3 regions of the Aquamicrobium sp. NLF2-7 genome follow, and region 1 is predicted to be linked to each of the others. Evidence: riboswitches for the same ligand, from Rfam matches in the RefSeq annotation. Region 1 holds a riboswitch; each other region holds the start of a gene.
What was found. A riboswitch is a leader RNA that binds a small molecule or an ion and turns the genes downstream of it on or off. The one in region 1 is predicted to bind cobalamin.
Positions count from the first base shown of each region.

Region 1 (7,543 bases):
TAGCGCGGCTCCGGCATCTGGTCGTAGACCTTGCGCAGCGCCGGGGCCATCTTGTTGGTGAGCGTGCCGGCCACGATCATGATGTCGGACTGGCGCGGCGAAGCGCGCGGCGCGACGCCGAAGCGTTCACTGTCGTAATGCGGCATGGCGGTGTGGATCATCTCCACCGCACAGCAGGCCAGACCGAAGGTCATGTACATCAGCGAGCCGGTGCGCGCCCATGTGATGAGAGCCTCGGTCGAAGTGACCAGAAAGCCCTTGTCGGCCAGCTCGTCGTTGATGCCGATGAAGAAAGGATCATCCGAACCGACCGGCTTTCCGGTACGCGGATCGAGGATACCCTTAGGCTGCGGCGCGACGAGCGTGCCGGAATTGCTGATCAATCCCATTCCAGCGCCCCTTTCTTCCACTCATATATGAAGCCGATGGTGAGAACGCCAAGGAACACCATCATCGACCAGAAACCGAGCATGCCGATATCGCCGAACGAAACCGCCCACGGGAACAGGAACGCCACCTCCAGATCGAAGATGATGAACAGGATCGACACCAGATAGAAGCGGATGTCGAACTTCATGCGGGCATCGTCGAACGAGTTGAAACCGCACTCGTAGGCCGACAGCTTTTCAGGATCGGGGTCGCGATAGGCCACCAGGAAGGGAGCCACGATCAGCGCCAGTGCGATCACCAGTGCCACGCCGATAAAGATGACGATCGGCAGATACGAACTTAGCAACTCGTTCATGCTGCAACTTTCCGTTGGCGGCGGATCCGCCTGAGACTAGCGCAGCCGGCCCTGTTACGGAAGCGTGACAGATTTGCCCTGGAACCTCTTCGGCCCCATGCTGCAACGCGGCGAGGGTTAGCGCAGGCGGATGGCCGAAGCAAGTCAAACCTTGTTCAAAACGCTGCACTGCACACTATCTGCGACAAAACTGATCATCTTTGATTTCCTTCACTTTTTACTCCACTTTTAGTCCTGACAGTATTCCCGGGGTTTAGCTGGTAGCGTGCAGGAATCGGGCTGCCGTAAACCATGACTCCAGATAGGCTTGGATCATATGAAGGAAACCATTTCCCCTGCCCTTGCACGACGCATTGCGCTGGCCGCGCAGGGCTTCGGCGCGCCTCGCGCAAAAAGTGCACCCGACCGCCGACACGTCTCCCGTGTCGTTTCCCGCACCGCACTTTTCCAGATCGACTCGGTCAGCGCCGTGGTGCGGGCGCACTACATGCCGCTCTATTCGCGGCTTGGCCCCTACCCGCTTTCGCTGCTCGACGACGCGGCCCGTCCGGGAGCGAAGCGCCAGCTTTTCGAATACTGGGCGCATGAGGCCTCGCTGCTGCCGCTGGAGACCTATCCGCTGCTGCGATGGCGCATGGAAAGGGCGGAGCGCGGCGAGGAGATGTATCGCGGACTGGCCAGGTTCGGCCGCGAGCGCGTGGATTTCATCGCGGAGATATTTCGCGAAGTTGAAACACGCGGCCCACTCGCCGCCTCCGACATGGACGGCGACAAGGGCTCCGGCGGCTGGTGGGGCTGGAGCGAAGCAAAGATGGCCTTTGAGTGGCTGTTCTGGGCGGGAAGAATCACCACCGCCCACAGGCGCGGGTTCGAGCGGGTCTACGATCTGCCAGAACGCGTTCTGCCCCGGGCAGTCCTCGACCTGCCGGTTCCCTCTCCGGCGGATGCCCAGCGCGAATTGCTGCGCATTTCCGCGCGCGCCCATGGCATCGCCACCGCCACCTGCCTGCGCGATTACTTTCGACTTGCCGCGACCGAGACCGCACCGCTCATCGCTGATCTTGTCGAGGAAGGGGAATTGATTCCCGTCACCGTCAAAGGATGGAGCAGGCAAGCCTATCTGCACCGCGACGCGCGTCTGCCACGCAGGATCGAGGCCCGCACCCTGCTCGCCCCCTTCGACCCGCTGGTGTTCGAACGCGACCGCACCGAAAGCCTGTTCGGCTTCCGCTACCGGATCGAGATCTACACGCCGGCCGAAAAGCGGCAATATGGCTATTATGTCCTGCCCTTTTTGCTGGGCGACAGGATTGTCGCACGTGTCGATCTGAAAGCGGACCGACCCGCCGGCATTCTGCGCGTCCATGCCGCCTATGCCGAACCCGACGCACCGCCCGAAACCGCAGCCGCACTTTGCGAAGAGCTGGGCCAGATGCGCCAGTGGCTGCAACTCGATCGCATGGAAATCACCCCGGCCGGCAGCCTCGGACCTGCGCTGGCCGCCATCGCCGCGCGTTGACAGTGCGACCCGCCCAAGCCTAAATCCCCGCGACGGTCTCCTCTTTCAAAGAAGGGGAGCTAAGAGGGAACGCGGTGGGGGATTTTTCCCGACTCCGCGGCTGTGCCCGCAACTGTAAGCGACGAGCCCTTGCCGGCAGCCACTGGGTTATCCCCGGGAAGGCGGCATCAGGGCGATGACCCGCAAGCCAGGAGACCTGCCGTCTGAACGAGAAAAGCCGCAAGCCTGGCGGGTGTCCCGGGCAAGGAGCGTATTTTGGACCGCAATCCCGCCGCCTGCGAAACCGGCCAGTCCGGCAACCGGACCAGCGACACCACGATCATCGTCTGCATTTCCTGTCGCGACGCCAGCGGCTCGGATGCGCATCCGCGCGCCGGTGAGAAGCTCGCCGAGGACACGCGCCGCGCCGCCGCCGGCCAGCCGGTCGCGGTGCGCACGGTGGAATGCCTCGGCAACTGCAAGCGCCGCCTCAGCGCCTCCATCCTGCATGACGGCGCATGGAGCTACGTCTTCGGCGATCTCGCAGAAGACAGCGGCGCCGATCTGGTGACCGGCGCCTGCCAGCTGGCCAGCGCCGGGGACGGAAAAATTCCGTGGCGCGGCCGCCCCGATTCGCTCAAGCGCGGCCTTGTCGCGCGCATTCCTCCCCTCACCCTTCTGAAGGACCAATCATGACCGCAAACGCCACCCGCGTGCCCTGCACCGTCGTCACCGGCTTCCTCGGCGCCGGCAAGACCACGCTGATCCGCAACCTGCTCGAACAATCCGCAGGCAAGCGCCTCGCCCTCATCGTCAACGAATTCGGCGATGTCGGCGTCGATGGCGAAATCCTGAAAGGCTGCGGCATCGACACCTGCCCCGAGGAAAACATCGTCGAACTGGCAAATGGCTGTATCTGCTGCACCGTTGCCGACGATTTCGTGCCGGCGCTCGACCAGATCCTGTCGCGCACGCCTAAGGTCGACCACATCCTGATCGAGACTTCCGGCCTCGCTTTGCCGAAGCCGCTGGTGCAGGCCTTCCAGTGGCCGACGGTGAAAAGCCGCGTCACCGTGGACGGCGTCATTGCCGTGGTCGATGGCCCGGCCCTTGCCGAGGGCAAGGTCGCCTCCGACATGGACGCGCTTGCCGCCCAGCGCGCGGAAGACGAGTCGCTCGACCATGACGACCCGATCGAAGAGGTCTTCGAGGATCAGGTGGCCTGCGCCGACCTCATCATCCTGTCCAAGAACGACCTGCTCGACGAAGCTGGCGCGGATCGCGCCCGCAGCATCGTCGATGCCCATATCGGGCCGGCGGTGAAGGTGGTTCCGTCCGAGCACGGCAAGGTCGATCCGTCGATCCTGCTCGGCCTCGGCCTCGCGGTCGAGGACGACATCGAAAACCGCAAATCGCATCATGACGGCGTCGGCGATCACGAGCACGACGATTTCGACACCTTTATCGTCGACATCGCTTCCGTCACCGATCCCGAGGACCTCGCCCGCCGCATCGCCGCCGCCGCGGAGCAGCAGGACGTACTGCGCGTCAAGGGTTTCGTGGAGGTGGTGGGCAAGCCGATGCGCCTGCTGGTTCAGGCTGTTGGTCCGCGCGTCAATCATTATTATGATCGCGCCTGGACGGCGCAGGACGAGCGCCGTTCGCGGCTGGTGGTGATTGGCCTGAAAGGTCTCGACCAGCCGGCCATCGAGAAGATTCTGGCGGGCTGAATACGGCAGGCGCGCCGCTCATCAGGATTGAACGATGCACATCCTGACCACCACCTCCGCCTCGCTCGATGACGTCATCGAGCCGGTCGACCTGCGCCAGACGCCGGGCGAGGTGGTGGCGCTGTCCTTTACCGACAGCGATCTGGCCGCCTTGGCCTCCGCGTGGAAAGCCGACGCGGATCGCCTGCCCTCCATGCGTCTGGCGGCCCTGCGCGATCTGCGCCACCCCATGTCAGTCGATCTGTGGGTGGACAGCGTCGCCAGCCACGCAAAGGTCATTCTGGTGCGGCTTCTGGGCGGCTATGACTGGTGGCGCTATGGCTGCGACCAGCTTTCCGCCATCGCCCGCGCCAAAGGCATCAGGCTGGCGCTGCTGCCCGGCGAATGCCGCGACGACGACGAGCGGCTGGCGCAGGCTTCCACCCTGCCCCGCGAGGAACTTTCCCTGCTGCTGGGCTATTTTCGCGAGGGCGGCCCGGCCAACATGCAGGCGCTGGTGCACCGTCTGGCAAGGCTGGCCGGCCATGAGGCCGACGCCCCGGCTCCCACGCCGGTGCCGCGAGCCGGCTACTACGAGCCCGGAACAGGCGTTGTCGAAAGGCCGCAACTCGCGCACGACAAATCTGCTTCCGTCGTGCCGATTCTCTTCTACCGTTCCATGCTGCTGGCGAACGACATCGCCCCCATCGATGCGCTGACGGTGGAACTGCGCCGCACCGGCATCGCGGCGGTGCCTGTCTTCGTCTCCAGCCTGAAAGACGCCGCCTCTCTCGGCTTCGTCGGGCAGGCAATCACGGCGCTAAAACCCTCCGCCCTCATCACCGCCACGGCCTTCGCCTCCGGAGCCGAACCGGGTGCGGAAACGCTGTTCGACCGCACCGGCATTCCGGTGTTTCAGGTGGTCGTCGCCACGACGAAGCGCGAGGCATGGGAAAGCGGCCAGCGCGGCCTTGCACCCGCCGACCTCGCCATGCACGCCGTGCTGCCCGAACTCGACGGGCGCATCATGGCCGGCGCGATCTCCTTCAAGGCGGAGGCGGAGGCGGATGCCGCACTCGGCCTGCGCGCCAACGTCAACCAGCCGGTACCCGATCGCATCGCGCAGGTGGCGCGGCGGCTTTCCGTCTTCCTGCGCCTTCGCTCCACGCCGCCGGCCGAACGGCGTATTGTCATCCTGATCCCCGACTACCCAAGCGCGCCCGGCCGCACCGGCTATGCGGTGGGTCTCGATGTGCCGAACAGCGTGCTCGCCATGCTGCATGACCTGAAGGACGCCGGCTATGTCGTTGACCGGATTCCCCAATCGCCGCGCACGCTTCTTGACCTGGTCGACCGTGGCGGCCACGGCATTGCGGCCGGTGATTACAGGACGCGCTTTGCCAACCTGCCCGCCGAGGCACGCGAGGCCGTAACCGGCGCATGGAACGAACCCGCCGGACCCGGCTTCACCTTCCGCGCCGTCAGTTTCGGTAACGTCACCGTCGCCCTCGCACCGGATCGCGGCCGCTCGGAAGACCGCCGGTCCGATTACCACGACCCCACCCTGCCCCCGCGCCACGAACTGGTCGCCTTCGGGCTGTGGATGCAAAAGGTGCTCGACGCCCACGCCATCGTCCATGTCGGCGCACACGGCACGCTGGAATGGCTGCCGGGCAAGACGGTGGCGCTCAGCGAAAGCTGTTTCCCCGAGATCGTCACCGGCCCGCTGCCGGTCGTCTATCCGTTCATCGTCTCCAATCCCGGCGAGGCGGCGCAGGCCAAGCGGCGCATTTCTGCCGTCACGCTCGGCCATCTGCCGCCGCCGCTCACCAGCGCCGGACTGGACGACCATCAGCAGAAGCTGGAGAGGCTGGTGGACGAATATGCGCAGGCCGACGGCCTCGACCGCCGCCGTCGCGACCGGCTGGCGAAGCTGATCGTGGAAACGGCCGCAGAGACCGGGCTTGCCGTCGAGGCCGGGGTGACAACCACCGATGCGCCCGACGAGGCGCTGCGCCGCATCGATGCCTGGCTGTGCGACCTCAAGGATTTCGCCATCAAGGACGGCTTGCACATCTATGGCCGCGCTCCGGCTGACGAAACCAATTCGCTGCGCCTGCAAAGCGCTCAAGCCGAAAAATCCGGTCTTCTCGCCGCGCTCGATGGCCGCCACGTCACCGCCGGCCCGTCCGGCGCCCCAGCGCGCGGCCGCACCGATGTGCTGCCCACCGGCCGCAACCTGTTCACCGCCGATCCGCGCACGATGCCAACGCCCACCGCCTACGATCTTGGCAAGGCCGCGGCCGGAGAGGTGGTGACGACCTATCTGCAAAGCCATGGCGACTGGCCGCGCGCGCTGGTCATCGACCTGTGGGGCTCGGCCTCGTTGCGCACCGGCGGCGAGGAAATCGCGCAGGGTCTGGCGCTGATGGGCTGCCGCCCGCAATGGGACGCCGCCACCGGCCGCGTCACCGGCATCGAGGTGCTGCCGCCGGCCGTGCTCGGACGCCCGCGCGTCGATGTCACCTGGCGCATCTCCGGTCTGTTCCGCGACATGTTCCCGACCCAGATCGCGCTGATCGACGCCGCCGCGCGCGCAGTCGCCGCCCGCGACGAGACCGACGACGAAAACCCGCTGGCAGCCCTTGCCCGCACTGAGGGCCGCATCGGGCCGCGCATCTTCGGCTCCTCGCCCGGCACATATGGGGCGGGAATCGAAAGCCTGCTTGCCAGCGGCGACTGGGAAAGCCGCGAGGAGATCGGCCGCGCCTATCTCGACAGCGCCTCGCACGCTTATGGCGGCGCCGAGGGCGAAGGCGTGGCCGCGCCCGGCGCGTTCGCGGACCGCCTTTCGGAGGCCGAGCTGCTGGTCCACACCGGCGACGATCCCGGCCGCGACATTCTCGAAGGCTCCGCCGATGTCGCATTCATCGGCGGGTTTTCGGCCGCCCTCGCAGCGCTCGGCCGCAATGCCGACGTCATCGTGCTCGACACCACCGATCCGGCAAAGCCGAAACCGCGTTCGGTATCGGAGGCGGTTTCCCGCGTTGTTCGCGCCCGCGCCATCAACCCGCGCTTCATCGCCGGCCAGATGCGCCACGGCCCGCGCGGCGCTTCCGAGTTCGCGGAAACCGTGGACCGCCTGATCGGCTTCGCTGAAACCACGCATGCGATTCCCGGCGCGCTGATCGAGGCCGTTCACGATGCCTATCTGGGCGATGAAAACGTGCGTGCCTTTCTGTTGCGCGAAAACCGCGAGGCGGCGGCGCTGATCGCCGAGCGTTTTCTCTCCGCCCGCCGGCGCGGCCTGTGGCACCCGCTGCGCAACGCGATAGACGACGACCTTGCGGCCCTCATTGCCGAGGCACGGCAGGTGGCGGCATGAACGCCTTCGCCAGACGCGGCGCGTGCCCCGCGCTCTCCACGCCCATGCAGACCGGCGACGGCCTGCTCGCCCGCCTCAACACCGTTGCTGGAGGATTATCGCCCAAGGCACTGATCGGACTCTGCGAATCGGCCCTGCGCCACGGCAACGGCATCGTCGAGGTGACGGCGCGCGGCTCGATCCAGATCCGCGGCCTCACACCGCAA
Region 1 is NZ_JAKSED010000001.1:940,022-947,564, forward strand. It holds gene MIC97_RS04625 (NADH-quinone oxidoreductase subunit B) at 1-389, opposite strand, end outside; gene MIC97_RS04630 (NADH-quinone oxidoreductase subunit A) at 380-745, opposite strand; gene MIC97_RS04635 (winged helix-turn-helix domain-containing protein) at 1,062-2,264, shown strand; cobalamin riboswitch at 2,281-2,483, shown strand; gene MIC97_RS04640 (DUF1636 family protein) at 2,520-2,939, shown strand; gene cobW (cobalamin biosynthesis protein CobW) at 2,936-3,973, shown strand; gene cobN (cobaltochelatase subunit CobN) at 4,008-7,337, shown strand; gene cobG (precorrin-3B synthase) at 7,382-7,543, shown strand, end outside.

Region 2 (7,543 bases), 920 kb from region 1:
GCGCGCGCTGCCAGCGCTTCGGCATCAGGGGTCTCGTTGCGCAGGTTGATGATGGTGCGGATCTGGTAGCGGTCCGCATAGGTCGCGACGTCGTCCCCGTCCGGTTGTCCGGAGCGGTAGAATTCGCCCGGTATCACCTCATGGAAGTTGCCGAGCAATTGCTGCACGCCCATATGAGCGCCCATCAACAGCGGGGCGCCGAGCAATACGGCCGCGAATACCCATATACGTCCCAATGCAGACTTCCCCGCCTTTGATCCCGGCTACCCCTGACAGCGAATTGCGACAGGAACAAGAATACGCCGTACGGCCATTGCCGCAGGCTCAGTTGCGGCCGGTCAGGCGGGTGAAATGGCCCATCTTGCGGCCGGGACGCGCCTCTGCCTTTCCATAGAGATGGACAAGGACGTCCGGTTCCGCCACGAGTTCAGGCACGCGCGCGACATCGTCGCCGATCAGGTTCTCCATCACGCAGGCGCTGTGATGGCGCGTGTCGCCCAGCGGCAACCCGGCAATGGCCCTGATGTGCTGTTCGAACTGCGAAACGACGCAGGCGGCTTCGGTCCAGTGGCCTGAATTGTGCACCCGCGGCGCGATCTCGTTGACCAGCACCGACCCGTCGTCCAGCACGAAGAACTCCACGCCGATGACGCCCACATAGCCGAGCGCTTCGAGTATCGAGGCGGCAGCCGCCCGCGCAACGTCGGCGGTAATGTCGGGAACGGCGGCAGGCACGGTGGAGGTGTGCAGGATGCCGTCGCGATGGACGTTGCGCGCCGGCGCATAGGTCTCCACCCTGCCGTCCGCGCCCCGCGCACCGATCACCGAAATCTCGCACCCGAAGGAAATGAGCCCTTCGAGGATCAGCGGCACCGACCCCATCGCCTCGAAGACGCCGGAATAGCTGCCGCTTTCCATATGGCGAAACACGCGCTGGCCCTTGCCGTCATAACCCATGCGGCGCGTCTTCAGCACGCCGTTGCCGCCGAAGCTGTGCAGGGCGGACGCAAGGTCCGCGTCGCTGTCGACGGCAAGGAAGGGGGCCGTGTCGATACCGATGCCGTTGAGGAACTGCTTTTCGCTCAGCCGGTCCTGCGACACCTCCAGCGCGCGCGGCGGCGGCAGAACGGGCACGCGCCCGGCGAGCCTCTCGGCGGCCTCCACCGGCACGTTCTCGAACTCATAGGTTATGACATCGCTGATTGCGGCCAGTTCGGCCAGCCCGGCCGGATCGTCATAGGCAGCCACGATCTGCCGGTTCGCCACCTGCGCGGCCGGGCAATCGGCCTGCGGCTCCAGCACGGCGATGCGGTAGCCGAGGCGGGCGGCTGCCATGGCCAGCATGCGGCCAAGCTGGCCGCCGCCAACGATGCCGATGGTCGATCCGGACGCCAGCATCACGCGTCGTCCTTCGGCTCGAGGGCAACCTTGTCCGTCTGCGCGGCGCGCCAGGCTTCCAGCCGCCCGGCCAGCGCATGGTCGGTGAGCGCCAGCACGGCGGCGGCCAGAAGTGCCGCATTGACCGCGCCGGCCTTGCCGATGGCCAGAGTGCCGACCGGAATGCCGGCCGGCATCTGCACGATCGACAACAGCGAATCCTGCCCCGACAGCGCCTTCGATTCCACCGGCACGCCGAACACGGGCAGCGACGTCATCGCCGCCGTCATGCCCGGCAGATGCGCGGCCCCGCCGGCGCCGGCCACCACAACCTTGTAGCCGGCAGCCTTCGCGCCGTGGGCAAAATCATAGAGACGTTGCGGCGTGCGATGCGCGGAAACGATGAGGCTTTTGTGGGACACACCAAGCTCGGCGAGCGTTTCGGCGGCGTGGCGCATGGTCGCCCAGTCGGACTGGCTGCCCATGATGATGGCGACATCGGCTTGTCGGTCGGTCAATGGCCTGCTCCCGTCAGCTAAAGCGGCGACGTAGCGGAATTTTCGCCACCCCGCAAGGACGAGAAGTGCGGCGGGCATTCCTGATCCCGTACTGTCGGAATTGACACGCCGTGCCAGCGATGCTTAGCGTCGCAACCGGAACTGGTTCCGATTACGGATGAAAAGGGAACACGGTCTGCCGCATTGCCGGCAAAGCCGCGACTGCCCCCGCAACTGTAGCCGCCGAGCCTCCCCCGATATGCCACTGGATCTTAACGGTCCGGGAAGGCGGCGGGAGGCAATGACGCGGAAGTCAGGAGACCTGCCGGTTCCGGTCACCCATGTCTGATCTCGGGGTGAGATCGGGCGCGGCCGTCCGCAGCGGTGACACGAAACGTGTTGCCGCGTGCCGGTACGGCCGGGGGTGCAGACTGCACCTCCCCTGCCTGCCAGTTCCCGGTGAAAGGCTGTTTTTCCGGGCGCACCCGTGCCCGGCAGGGGGAAATGACGATGAGAACAACGATTCTGGCGGCCGGCATCTGCTCGCTGACGCTTACCGGTACCGTCCGGGCGCAGGATGAAAGCCCGCAGGCCACCGATGTCATCGAGCTGAAGACAATCTCGGTAACCGCCAACCGCACCCCGACCCAAAAGAACAAGGTCGGCTCGAAGGTGGAGCAGATCACGCAGGCGGAAATCGGGGCGAAATCCCGTCCGGTCCTCAGCGACTATCTGAACCTGCTGCCCGGCGTTTCGGTTGCCAGAAATGGCGGCCTCGGCGGCACAACCGGCCTTTTCGTGCGCGGGCTTGGCTCCGGCTACGTCAAGACGCTCTACAATGGCATCGACATTTCCGATCCAACCGGCACACAGGTGCTGACGCATTACCAGTATCTTCTCACCGGCGGCATCAGCAATGTGGACGTTCTGAAGGGCTCCCAGAGCACCCTCTACGGTTCCAGTGCCATAGCCGGTCTGGTGAACATCTCGACACTCGGCCAACCGGACAGCGGCATTCACCATACGGTCGAGGCCGAGGGCGGTTCCTTCGGCACCGTGCGCGGCCGCTACGGATTTACCGCTGCGAACGAAGGATCGGGATTCGCGGGCAACATCTCGGGACTGCACACCGACGGCATCTCGGCCCGGGCAGACGGCCGGGAGCGGGATGGGCTCGACAGTCTGAATATCGACCTAACCGCCGAACACAGGATCAACGAAGCCTTTTCGGTCTTTGGCTCGGTCCTGCATCTCAATTCCAAGGCCGAGTTCGATGGCAACGGCCCCGACGATCCCGACAGCTATGAGCGGGCGAGGATGACCGGAGGCCGGTTCGGCCTCAATTTCGATCTCATGGACGGCAGGCTGAAGAACACCGTCTCCGCTCAAGGTTTCAAATCGGACCGTGAAAGCGTGTGGGACGGGTCTCCCAGCCTCTTCATCGGCACGCGGCAGAAGATCGACTATCAGGGGTCGTTCGAGGCGACGGAACGAGTTCTCCTGCAATATGGCCTCGACCATGAAAAACAGGAAGCCGACGATGCCGGCGGCGGCAGCCCGCTGGGCAAGTTCGACCTCACCGGCGCGTGGGCTCAGGCGGTCCTCGAACCGGTGAATGATCTGGTGCTCACCGCTGGGCTTCGCCATGACGAGCATTCCGAATTCGGCGGACACACCACCTATCGCGGCACGGCGTCCTACCTGTTTGCCATCACAGGAACCCGCCTTCATTCATCTTATGGAACAGGTTTTCTGGCTCCAAGCCTCTACCAGCTTTACGCCCCCTCCAGCGTCGGCAACCCGAACCTTCAGCCCGAGACGAGCCGCAGCTTCGACATCGGTGTGGAGCAGCAGTTGCTGGGCGGGGCGCTGACGGCCGATGTCACCTACTTCCACATCAGGGTGGACGACAAGATCGACTGGATAAACGATTTCAGCTATCCGTGGGGCGGCTACTACGACCAGACACCCGGCACCACGCGCTCGAAAGGTGTCGAAGCTTCCTTCACCTACGCCGCCACCGGCTGGCTCGACCTCGGCGGCTCCTACACCTATACGGATTCCCGCAAGGCGGACGGCACCCGCAACGTCCGTATTCCGCGACATGCCGTTGTCCTTTCGGCCGAAGCACGGCCCACCGAAAAATGGACCATTGGCGCAGACGTGAAATTCGTCGCGGATGTCGTGGACGGCGGCGCAAAGCTGGATGATTATGTGCTGCTCAACGCCAAAGTCGCCTACCAGCTCACGGAGTCCACGCAGATCTATCTTCGGGGTGAAAACCTGCTCAACGAGAACTACCAGACCGTGAAAGACTACGGCACACCCGGTATCGCTGCCTTCGCGGGAATCAAGGCGAAGTTCTAAAGCAGTTCCAGCAAAAGTGCGCAGCGGTTTTGCGTCCGGAACTGCGTGGAAACATGGAGATAGAGTATTGGAAGTGATCCCTTTTTCACCGGAAATGCTCTAGTGCCCGGAGGCAACCGCCGAAAGCATTCCCCTTTGCGCGCCATTTTTGCGGCATGGCGCGCAAATCTGCTGACGGCATTTGCCGTGGGTCTTTCGGTGATGCCGACCCTTGCGCAGGATACCGCGCCCCACCGCGTCGTTTCCATGAACCTGTGTACCGACCAGCTTGCCATGCTGATTGCCGGCGAGGGGCAGCTTCATTCCGTCTCCGTGCTGGCCAGCGACCCGCGCAGCTCGGCGATGGCGCGGCAGGCGGAAGCCTTCGTGATCAATCACGCGCTTGCCGAGGAAATCTTCCTCATGGAAGCCGACCTCGTTCTCGCCGGCACGTTCTCCTCGCGCGCCACCGTCGGGTTGCTGCGCCGTCTGGGATTCAGGGTTGAGGAATTCGCCCCGGCAACCTCCTTTGACGATGTCCGTAACCATATCGCCCGCATCGGTGAGCTCCTCCATCGCCAGCAGCGCGCCGCCGAACTGATCGCCGAGGTGGACGCCGGTCTTGCGCGTCTCGCCTCCGGCCCGCAATCCGGCCAAACCATCGCGCTGTACGAGCCAAACAGCTACACGGCGGGCAGCGGCACACTGGCCAACGAGATCTTCACCGCGGCGGGGTTGGTCAACATCGCCGAAAGGCTAGGAATCGCCGGCTCGGCGCGCCTGCCGCTGGAGCAGCTCATCATGGCAAAACCCGATCTGATCGGCCGTTCCAGCAGCGATTACGGCACACCGGCGCTGGCGCAGGAAAACCTCGTCCACCCGGCTTTCCGCGCCCTCGCAGGGCAGAAGGTCGTGGATCTGCCGGTCGCGAAAATGATCTGCGGGGCGCCCTTCACCCTTGATGCCGCCTTCATGCTGCAGGATGCGGCGAGGGAACAGAGCCAGCCATGAACGCCGATCGCCGTTACCATTTCCTGATCGCGCTGCTTGCCGCACTCACGCTGGTGCTGTTCCTGTTGTCGCTGACGGTCGGCCCGGCGGCCATCGGCTTTGGCGACAGCATGGCGGCTCTGTTCTCCGGCAAAGCCGATGGCGTTGCCCTCATCATGCGCGAGATCAGGCTGCCGCGCGCCATTCTCGGGCTGATGATCGGCGCGACGCTCGGCCTCTCCGGCGCTGTCCTGCAAGGCTATCTGCGCAATCCTCTGGCAGAACCCGGTCTGCTCGGCATCAGCGCCTCCGCCTCGCTGGGTGCCGTTCTTGCCATCTATACCGGCCTGTCCGCCGCCTTCCTGCTCGCTCTGCCGCTTGCCGCCCTTGCCGGCGCGGTAGCAGCCGTTCTGATCGTGCAGGCCCTTGCCGGTGCGCGGGGGTCGGCCCTCATCGTCATTCTCGCCGGTATTGCCGTCACCAGCTTCGCCGGGGCCATGACCTCGCTGGCGCTCAACCTGTCGCCCAATCCGTTCGCGGCCCTTGAGATCATGTTCTGGATGCTGGGCTCACTCACCGACCGCTCAATGACGCATATGTGGCTCTCCGCGCCCTTCATGCTGATCGGCTGGATCATGCTGGGCTCGCTGGGGCGCGCACTCGATGCGCTCACCCTCGGCTCCGAAACGGCTGCCTCGATGGGCATCGAATTGCGCCGCGTGCAATTGCTGGCCGTGTTCGGCACGGCCGCCAGCGTCGGCGCAGCGACGGCCGTGGCCGGTGCCATCGGCTTCGTCGGGCTGGTGGTGCCGCACATCCTGCGCCCGCTGGTGGGGGCGCGGCCGTCGCGCCTGCTGCCGGCCAGTGCGCTCGGCGGTGCATCCATGGTGCTCGGCGCCGACATACTGGTGCGCATCATCGCTCCCGAGCGCGATCTCAAGCTTGGCGTGCTCACCGCAATCGTCGGTGCCCCGTTCTTCCTCTGGCTCGTCTTCCGCACCCGCAGGAGCCTCACGTGACTCTGCTCTCGGTCGAAAACCTTTCCGTCAGGCTCGGGCACCGGCAGGTGCTGAACGGGCTGGGATTCGAGGTCGAAGCCGGCGAATTCGTCGGGCTGATCGGTCCGAACGGAGCGGGCAAATCCACCCTTCTGCGTTCGGTGCTCGATCTGGTGCCGACACAGGGCCATATCCGCCTGTCCGGTGAGGTCGCCGGAGCCATGAACGCGCGCCGGCGCGCGACCCGCGTTGCCTATCTGGCGCAGGAGCGCGAAATCGCATGGGCCGTGCCGGTGGAGACGATCGTGTCCCTCGGCCGCGAACCCCACCGCGCAGGCTTCGCCACGCTGAATGCACAGGACAGAACCATCATCGATGCCGCCATGCAGCGCATGCACATCGAAGCCTTCCGCGACCGTATCGCCACCGAGCTTTCCGGAGGCGAAAAGGCACGGGTTCTGACCGCGCGCGCACTGGCGCAGGATGCGCCGCTGCTGCTGGCCGACGAGCCGACGGCCGGCCTCGATCCGGCCCATCAGATTTCGCTGATGCGCCTGTTCGCCTCGCTTGCCGCGGGCGGAAAAAGCGTGGTCGCCTCTCTGCACGACCTTGGACTCGCGGCGCGCTGGTGTTCGCGCCTGCTGCTGCTTCATGAGGGCGGCATCGTGGCCGATGGTTCACCAAAACAGGTGCTCACCCCGCAGAACCTGCGCGACATCTATGGCGTGGAAGCCTTTTTTGGCGAAGCCGGTGCCGGGCCGGTGATCCAGCCGCTCGATCTGGCAGGGCTGCTGCCCTGATCAGCCCTGCACCCTGCCCGCCCCGGGCGGACGCTTGCGGGTGGCAAGGAAGCGACTGACGCGCGCACCCGGAGGGGGCGCCGCTACTTTCAGCGGCTTCATGCCGTCGTCCAGCTCGCCGGAGAGATCGAGCGTGGCGCGTTCGCCCACCGCATCAAAATTCTCCTCAAGCCAGTCGCTGGCCGCATCGCGCCCGAGATCGCGCAGATATTCCAGAAACGCCCATTCGGCGTTGATCTTGGAGGAAGCTGACAGCCCTTTGAACGCCGCATCGGCATCGATGCGATGCATGCGGATATCGCGATACTCGCCATGCGGCAGCCGCCCCGCCGCGATCAGTTCCTTGACGAAGGCAATGGCACGGAATTCGCGCAGCAAGGCTGCATTGAAGGCGATTTCGTCCATGCGGTTCTGGATCTCGCTGGAGCTGGTCGGCACGCCCTCGCGCTGCACCGGGTTGATCTGGACCAGCAGCACGTCCTCGGTCTCGGTGGCCCTGAAAAAGGGAAACAGTGCCGGATTGCCGCCATAGCCG
Region 2 is NZ_JAKSED010000001.1:1,859,142-1,866,684, forward strand. It holds gene MIC97_RS09240 (tyrosine-protein phosphatase) at 1-185, opposite strand, end outside; gene MIC97_RS09245 (5-(carboxyamino)imidazole ribonucleotide synthase) at 325-1,401, opposite strand; gene purE (5-(carboxyamino)imidazole ribonucleotide mutase) at 1,398-1,895, opposite strand; cobalamin riboswitch at 2,021-2,219, shown strand; gene MIC97_RS09255 (TonB-dependent receptor) at 2,385-4,241, shown strand; gene MIC97_RS09260 (ABC transporter substrate-binding protein) at 4,377-5,231, shown strand; gene MIC97_RS09265 (iron ABC transporter permease) at 5,228-6,229, shown strand; gene MIC97_RS09270 (ABC transporter ATP-binding protein) at 6,226-7,008, shown strand; gene MIC97_RS09275 (patatin-like phospholipase family protein) at 7,009-7,543, opposite strand, start outside.
Region 2: it holds a riboswitch for cobalamin, as region 1 does, so the genes downstream of both, MIC97_RS09255 (TonB-dependent receptor) here and MIC97_RS04640 (DUF1636 family protein) in region 1, are expected to answer to the same signal.

Region 3 (7,543 bases), 620 kb from region 1:
GTTAAGGCAATTTAAGGGCGGGTTAATCTCTGCATCGCACACCAACCCCGCGCCCGCTTGCTCCCGCGGGCGCAACTCAGGCAACAGGCGCGTCATCCGAAAGGGTGGTGGGCTTTTCTGCTGTTTAACGAGACCGGCACAATCCCGTTCTTGTGTTCTCCCTGTCGCCATCGTCATAAGAAACGCTGACTTTGTCGCCGTTAAGCAAAGTAATCTGGCCTGCGTACCAATCACCGCTATTTTGCCAGTTGCACTCAACCCGTGTGCCCACCGACCAGTTATAGGGACGCACGGCATTGGGGTAGACGGTTTCAAGATCACCGTCGTCATACTTAATTGTGATCTTATCGTTAGATACATCGGAGATCACACCCGGAAACCAATAACCAGAGTTTTGATAGTTTCCCAGAACCCAATCACCAACGGACTGAGCGGCTGCCGAACCGGCACCACCCATAAGAGTGAACGCAGCTGCAGTCGCCAAAATGAGCTTATGCAAAGGTATTATCTCCAATTCACACGCCGAATTTTTTGCTGTTTTTGACTACTCACAATTGCCGATATCGGCGATCGCGTAAGTGGTCTTTCCTGGCCCTTTTGGCGGTGTGGCTGTCAGATAAACCTTTAGATCACAATCTTGAGTGCGAATTTCCCACTCCTTGGCGCCATCTTCCCGAGTGCCGGTATTGGCAATGTGACCGATCGGAGCTTGCCTGAGTCGATTTGAAACGTCGTGACTTTCAAAGATTGTGCTTATCTGCTCTGTGCTGTCATAAAAGCCGGAAAGAGCGGCGTATGCCGGTGAAGCACCGAAGGTGGCTCCAAGAATAAATAGTGCGGCGTGCGAAAATTTCATAGCTAGTCCAATTTGTTGTTTGTGGACCTGAAATTGCATGCTGGCGACACAGATACAAGCGCTGTTGCAAATACACGACGCCTCGTTGATGAAGCTGCATGTTCCTGTCCTATGGCTGGCCGATTTTATGGCGTTCAGCACTTTAGAAAAGAGAGCGTGAACCTTCTTGAATTGCCATCGTTAACACGCATCATCACGAGAGATGTTCCCATACTTCCCGCTGTCGAATGATCCCCTCGGCAGCGTTTTTTCTGGCGTGGGCGATATGCTTAAATAGAGTTGCACCGGAGGATTTGAGATACCGCCTTTCTCTTTCGTTTATCTGGACTGTGATGGCCTTGAACAGGAAATTAGGGGTATCGAATTTCCCACCCCAGAAGCTGCCCGCGCTGAAGCACTCCGCTCGGCAAAGGACCTCTACGACGAGACGATTGACGCAGGGCGCCAACCGACAGGATCGGCAGTCAGGGTGCGCGATAAAGACGGAAAGCAGATCTGCGAGATATCTTCTTTTGAGGACGTAAAGGGAATGGCAGTCGCCTCTCCTTTCTGAGCGCCTGTGGTGGCTCTATACTGGGCTAGCGCGCTCTCCAGTCTTGATTCAATCTGGGACCAAGCGGTTTCGGCCATGGGGCATCGGTCCCCTCCCCTGGGTGCAAAGCGCCGGCCTCCGTCCGTGCGTTCACGTCAATTTTCATCCGTTGCCGCTCTGTTCACAATGGTTCAGTCAGCGAAACGGCTCTTTCGATCGACGTCACGCAATTCATTGCACTGCGGCCGGAGGAAGAAATCCGGTGCGGGAAGAGCAGCCTTCACCCACCGGACCCTCAAGCGCAGGATCGGAATGACCATTTAGACAAAACGGCCAGACCGATCCGGGAAAGGCTCTAAGCTGAAAGTTCTCTGCGGACGATTTCCGCGCCTGCGCTCAAAGCTTTCAGCTTGCCTGTCGCCACCTGACGAGACAGCGGCGCCATGCCGCAGTTCGTGCAGGGATAGAGTTTGTCGGCATCAACGAACTGCAGAGCCTTTCGCAGAGTGCTGGCGACCTCTTCCGGAGTCTCGATGGTATTCGTCGCCACGTCAATGGCACCCACCATCACCTTCTTACCTCGAATGAGTTCAATCAGGTCGATTGGAACATGCGAGTTGTGGCATTCGAGTGAGATCAGATCGACGCTGGATTTCTGGAGTTTTGGGAAAGATTCTTCGTACTGCCGCCACTCCGATCCCAACGTCGTTTTCCAGTCTGTATTGGCCTTGATGCCGTAGCCATAACAGATGTGCACCGCAGTTTCGCAGCTGAGCCCTTCCATTGCCTTTTCGAGGGTCGCCACCCCCCAGTCATTCACCTCATCAAAGAAGACGTTGAATGCGGGCTCGTCGAACTGGATGATATCGACGCCGGCAGCTTCCAGTTCCCTGGCTTCCTGATTGAGGGCTTTGGCGAACTCCCAGGCCAGTTTCTCCCGACTTTTGTAGTGGGCATCATAGAGCGTATCGATCATCGTCATCGGACCGGGCAGAGCCCATTTGATGGGCTGCGTGGTCTGCTGACGCAGGAATTTGGCATCTTCGACAAAAACCGGCTTCTGGCGGGAAACAGCGCCGACGACCGTCGGCACGCTCGCATCATAGCGATTGCGAATTCGGACCGTCTCACGCTTCTCGAAATCGACACCGTTGAGGTTTTCGATAAACGTCGTGACAAAATGCTGGCGCGTTTGCTCGCCGTCGCTGACGATGTCGATGCCCGCCTGTCGCTGATCGTCCAGAGACAAGCGCAGAGCGTCCCGTTTGCCCTCGGCCAGTTCCTCGTCCTGCAGCTTCCATGGCGACCAGAGCTTCTCAGGTTCCGCAAGCCAGGAGGGTTTTGGCAGGCTGCCGGCTGTTGATGTAGGCAAGAGCGTTTTCAAGACAGATGACCTTTTGTTTCCGTTCAATCAAAGAGCGTAGTTGGCGGACCACTGCTGAAGAATGGCCCTGTATGGTTTGATGAAGTGCTCTTCGGCAAATTTTCCCTGCTCGATGGCCAGCCGGCTGCGTTCTTCGCGATCGTAGACAATTCGGGTCAGCGAATAGTCCTGATGCTTCAGGCTTGGCTGATAGTGTGCCCCCGCAACAGAATTGGCGTTGTAGATCTCGGGCCGGTAGATCTTCTGGAAAGTCTCCATCGTGCTGATGGTGCTGATCAGCTCCAGATTGGTGTAGTCACCGAGCAGGTCGCCGACAAAATAGAAGGCCAACGGCGCAACGCTGTTCGGAGGCATGAAATAGCGAACCTTCAACCCCATTTTCTTGAAATACAGATCGGTCGAAGATAGCTCGCCCTGCTGATACTCAACGCCCAATACAGGATGACGGTTTTCTGTCCGGCGGTATGTCTTGCTGCTTGACGCGCTCAGGCAAATGACCGGAGGCTTGTTGAAATGCTCCTTATAGGCATTTGAGTTCAGGAAGCACCTGAACAATTTTCCATGAAGATCACCGAAATCATCGGGAATGCTGAATTCAGCCCGATCCTTGTTATGCGCCGGCAGCAGCACGCTGAAGTCATAGTCGCGCACGTAAGAGGAAAAATTATTCCCTACAATGCCCTCGATGCGCTCATTGGTCTTGTGATCAACGATAATCGTTTTCAATATTTCAATAAGCGGGAAGGCATCGCTGTCGCCTTCATCGCCAATGGTCATCTCAGCCGAAATGATCTCAAGCTCGACAGAATAACGATCGGCTTTGGGGTTGTCCCAATGCGCCAGTGCGTTGAACCGGTTGTCAATCATCCTCAGGGCATTGCGCAGGTTTTCCTGACGGTTCTCGCCCCGGGCCAGATTGGCGAAATTGGTCGTGATACGCGTGCTGTCCGCGGGACGATAATCCTCATCGAAACGAACGCTCTTAAGGCGAAACGTGAAATCGTTATTCCTCGCGACCGGCCGGCGAGCGACCGACGGCGCCCCCGGGGAGGCATCGGAAATTGCGGTTTGAGACATGACTTACCCCAATAAGTTGGGGGCATGGGGCAGCGGACACATAGCAGGATCGGCCGCGACGCGGTCTCCGCTACGGCACACCCGGACACCCCGCCCGTGGACGTTATTTCGCCAAGGCAGGTCTCCTGGCTCGCGGGTCAGCGCTGCTGTCCGTCTTCCCAGGGTTTCACCCCAGTGACATGCTGGACATCAGCTCGCCGCTTACAGTTGCGGGGGCAGCTCCGGCTTTCCCGAAAAGACGGGGCACCGGCTTCCCTCTTAGCCCCGGCGCGTTGCGCGCAACGACCGGAGAACCTAGGCACGCACACCTTCCTGCAATTCCAGTCCGAAGTCAATAGGACATAAAGGAATGTTTATATCTTTAAGTCGCAAATGCCAATATCCGGTTCTTCGATGCCGGCATCTGAACAAAAAAGCCCCGGCTGATTGCCGGGGCTTTGATTTCAGAGCCGTTCAGTGTTTCACGGAATCATTGAACGGCTCTGGGTCTTTGACTGTCGCATTTCCGAACCGGAAAAGTGTTTCCACTTTCCTGGAAACGCTCCAGAGAGAAACCGGATCAGAACTTGTAGTTGAAGCCAACCCGGACCGTGTGGAAGTTGAACTTCCGGTCAATGTTGACATCAGCGCCACCGAAGGTGTCCGAGAACACATTCGCCTTGCCGAGATCAGTGTAGAGATATTCCGACTTCACGGTCCAGTTGTCGGTCACGGCATATTCCGCACCCGCACCGACAGTCCAGCCGGTCTTCGTCTTCTTCACGCTTTCATTGAAGGCGGTACCGCCCAGATTGCCCTTGGCATAACTCTTGGTTTCGCCATAGGCGAGACCACCAGTGGCGTAGACGAGGAAGCGGTCGGTCGCCGTATAGCCGAGGCGGGCGCGAACCGTGCCGTACCAGTTCAGCTTCGTGCCGATGGCAGCATCAAGAGCGCCAGCGCCAGGCACATTGGCGGAGATACTGGTTTCGCCCTTGACGTTTCCACCCTGAAAATCAGCCTCGACACCATAGACGATCTGGTCGGCCTGGAAGTTCCAGCCCGCCTGAACGCCGCCAAGGAAACCGCTGGAGTTCATATTCAGCGAACCGCTGGCCAGCGTACCCGTCGTGTCGGTGACGCTGAACGGATGCTTTGCCTTGCCGCCGCCATAACCAAGGTTGAAGCCGACATAACCGCCGGTCCAGCTATAGAAGGAAGCCGGAGCCACCGGAGCAGGCTCACTGTAAACAATCGCATCAGCAGCATAAGCGCCACCCGAAGCAAGAATGACAGAAACAGCAGCAAGAGAGAGAACTTTTCGCATGACAAAACCTCTTAGTTGAAATCGTGAAATTAACTTACGATCGTCGTCGTAAAATGTCTGTAACATAAAAGACACATTTCGTTACGAAGATCAAAAATCCATAAAATACAGATATTTGAATAGTTAATAATAAATTAAACATACACAAAATGAAATGAAGCCACTCAGAGGAGAAAAATATCTGAGTGGCATCGGATATAACCTTACCATAGGTAAGGATTATGCTTAAGGAATCGGTCCACCGAGCATAAATTGCGCTGATTTACTATCAGCTCAGCGCAGAGGCAATTTTGTCCTTGAGAGCAAGGCGGCGGCGGCGCAGTTCCGTTTCGGCATCGTCGCTGATCGTATCAATACGCGTCTCGGACCTGTGTATCTGATCGTTGACGTCGTCATACTCTTCGAGGACACGGGCGAACTCCGGATCCTGCGCCTTGAGGGCATGGATTGCATCCAGCTTGCCGGGGAATTCTTCGCCAAGGGTATGCGGGGTGTTTGACATGTCGCCTCCTGTGGTTTGCTTCCCAAACATAGAAGGTAGGGCGTCGGCCCGGTTGATCAATGTCAAACAAATGGCTGACCCAGCGGAACATCGTGTCGCAGGTCACAGCCTTCGCCGTGCGGGGCAGGCTCCCCAATGTCGCAGGCGGAATTCCGGGTTGAGAGTTTGCCTTGCCTGTCGATGATTTCAAAAAGTGCCACCTTCGACACAACAGCAACCCGCAGGATTGGGCGACTGCGGACGAGGCGGCGCAAGATTTTGCGATTGAGCCGTGTCAGTGAACGGTTTCGAGCCCCAGCTTGCGGCGCAGACGCCCGGTCCGCTCCCTGAACATGGCATGGCGCTCGGCTTCACGCGTCGCGGCAAAAACCATCGAGAGCAACCGCTCTTTCTCGGTCTCGTCGAGAAGAGGCTTCAGGAATTCGGCCGTCTTGTCGATGACGGTCGGCACGTCGGCAACCTGATCGCTGGCCCATTTCGCATAGGCGATGGCTTCGTCGAGTTGCTTGTCGCTTCCGGCTATCAGGGCGATCTGCTCGCGCACGCGTGTCTCGATGATATCGGTCACCGGCCGGTCTTCCGCCGCTATCGCCATCACCACGGTGGCGGCAGCCGTCACAGGGTGATCGATGACTGCGACCGGTGCGATGGCGGCCTTCTTGCGCAGCTTGTTGCGCCGCATGTTGCCGCGCACCTTGCCGACTGCATCCGCCACCTCATTGGCGGCGTCGCTCATATATTTGAGCCGATACCACCAGAATGCCGCAGCCGCGAATATGCCGATAACGGCTACCAGTATATGCATGATCGGGCCTCCATGCTTCGCCTATAGCGAAAACGGCGGCCGATCGACAAGACTGTCGGCGGATGAGGCGTCGCCTTCCGCCGGCAGTTACCCGCCAGCGGAAACGATACCGGAGGAAACGAAGGACGGTTGAGAACGCCTTCCCGCTCCACGAAGTGAATCAGCGAACGACCAGGACCGGCACCTTGGAATGGGTCAGCACTTCCACCGTCTGGCTGCCCAGCAGCAGGCGGCCGAGGCCGCGCCGGCCGTGCGAGGCCATGACAATCAGATTGGCGTCTTTTTCCTCGGCAATCTCGATGATTGCATCAGCGGGCCAGCGGTCCGCCAGATGCTCGACATCGGCCTTGATACCCATCTTTTCCGCCGCCGCGCGCGCCTTTTCCAGAATGCCGCCGGCGAACTCCTTCTGGCCTTCCTCGTAACGGGAAATATCATTCGGACCGGCAACCCAGCCCGAGGCTGTCGCGCCGGCAGCGACCGGGAAAGGCTCCGTAACCATCACGAACGTGACCTTGGCGGACAAGGCCTTGGCCAGCGACAATCCATGATCGATGCCCTTCTGGGCAAGTTCCGATCCGTCGGTGGCGATGAGGATGTGGGTGTACATGGCTAAACCTCTTGTTGTGTCCTGTCAGAAAACCAGAGCCGCATAAGGCTCGCAAGTGCACAGACCGAACGGATAATGATGGCAGTTCATATCATGCGGAACCGCACGGCCTTGATGCAGGTCAAGTTTCGGGCATGAGCCGAATGGCCAGACAAGCTGCCGCGCCCAAGGCGATGCAGCGCCATCCCGATCACTTTCGGTTACAGGCATCCGTTTGCGGGAACCACGGCCGATCTGCGACGTTAACCATCGATTCTCCACCAGTGTTTGATGTCGAGGGAGGTTGCCGATGGATCGCCTGCAGTTCTTTTCGCCTGTCCGCATCTCATTGGGGCGTGGCCAGCCCGTTCACACCATCGAAAATGTGACTGATGCGCTCGTTTTTCTGCGTGAATGGCCGATAGGCCGGCGTGGCCCTGTCTACCGTTGCGCTCTGAATTGTTGCGCAGCGGCAATGGCCGCCCAGATGAG
Region 3 is NZ_JAKSED010000001.1:1,555,712-1,563,254, forward strand. It holds gene MIC97_RS07600 (tudor domain-containing protein) at 125-499, opposite strand; gene MIC97_RS07605 (hypothetical protein) at 545-856, opposite strand; gene MIC97_RS07610 (methionine synthase) at 1,744-2,772, opposite strand; gene MIC97_RS07615 (DUF1852 domain-containing protein) at 2,800-3,849, opposite strand; cobalamin riboswitch at 3,947-4,162, opposite strand; gene MIC97_RS07620 (outer membrane protein) at 4,409-5,155, opposite strand; gene MIC97_RS07625 (YdcH family protein) at 5,424-5,657, opposite strand; gene MIC97_RS07630 (hypothetical protein) at 5,932-6,462, opposite strand; gene MIC97_RS07635 (universal stress protein) at 6,623-7,072, opposite strand; gene MIC97_RS25080 (DUF982 domain-containing protein) at 7,362-7,543, shown strand, end outside.
Region 3: it holds a riboswitch for cobalamin, as region 1 does, so the genes downstream of both, MIC97_RS07615 (DUF1852 domain-containing protein) here and MIC97_RS04640 (DUF1636 family protein) in region 1, are expected to answer to the same signal.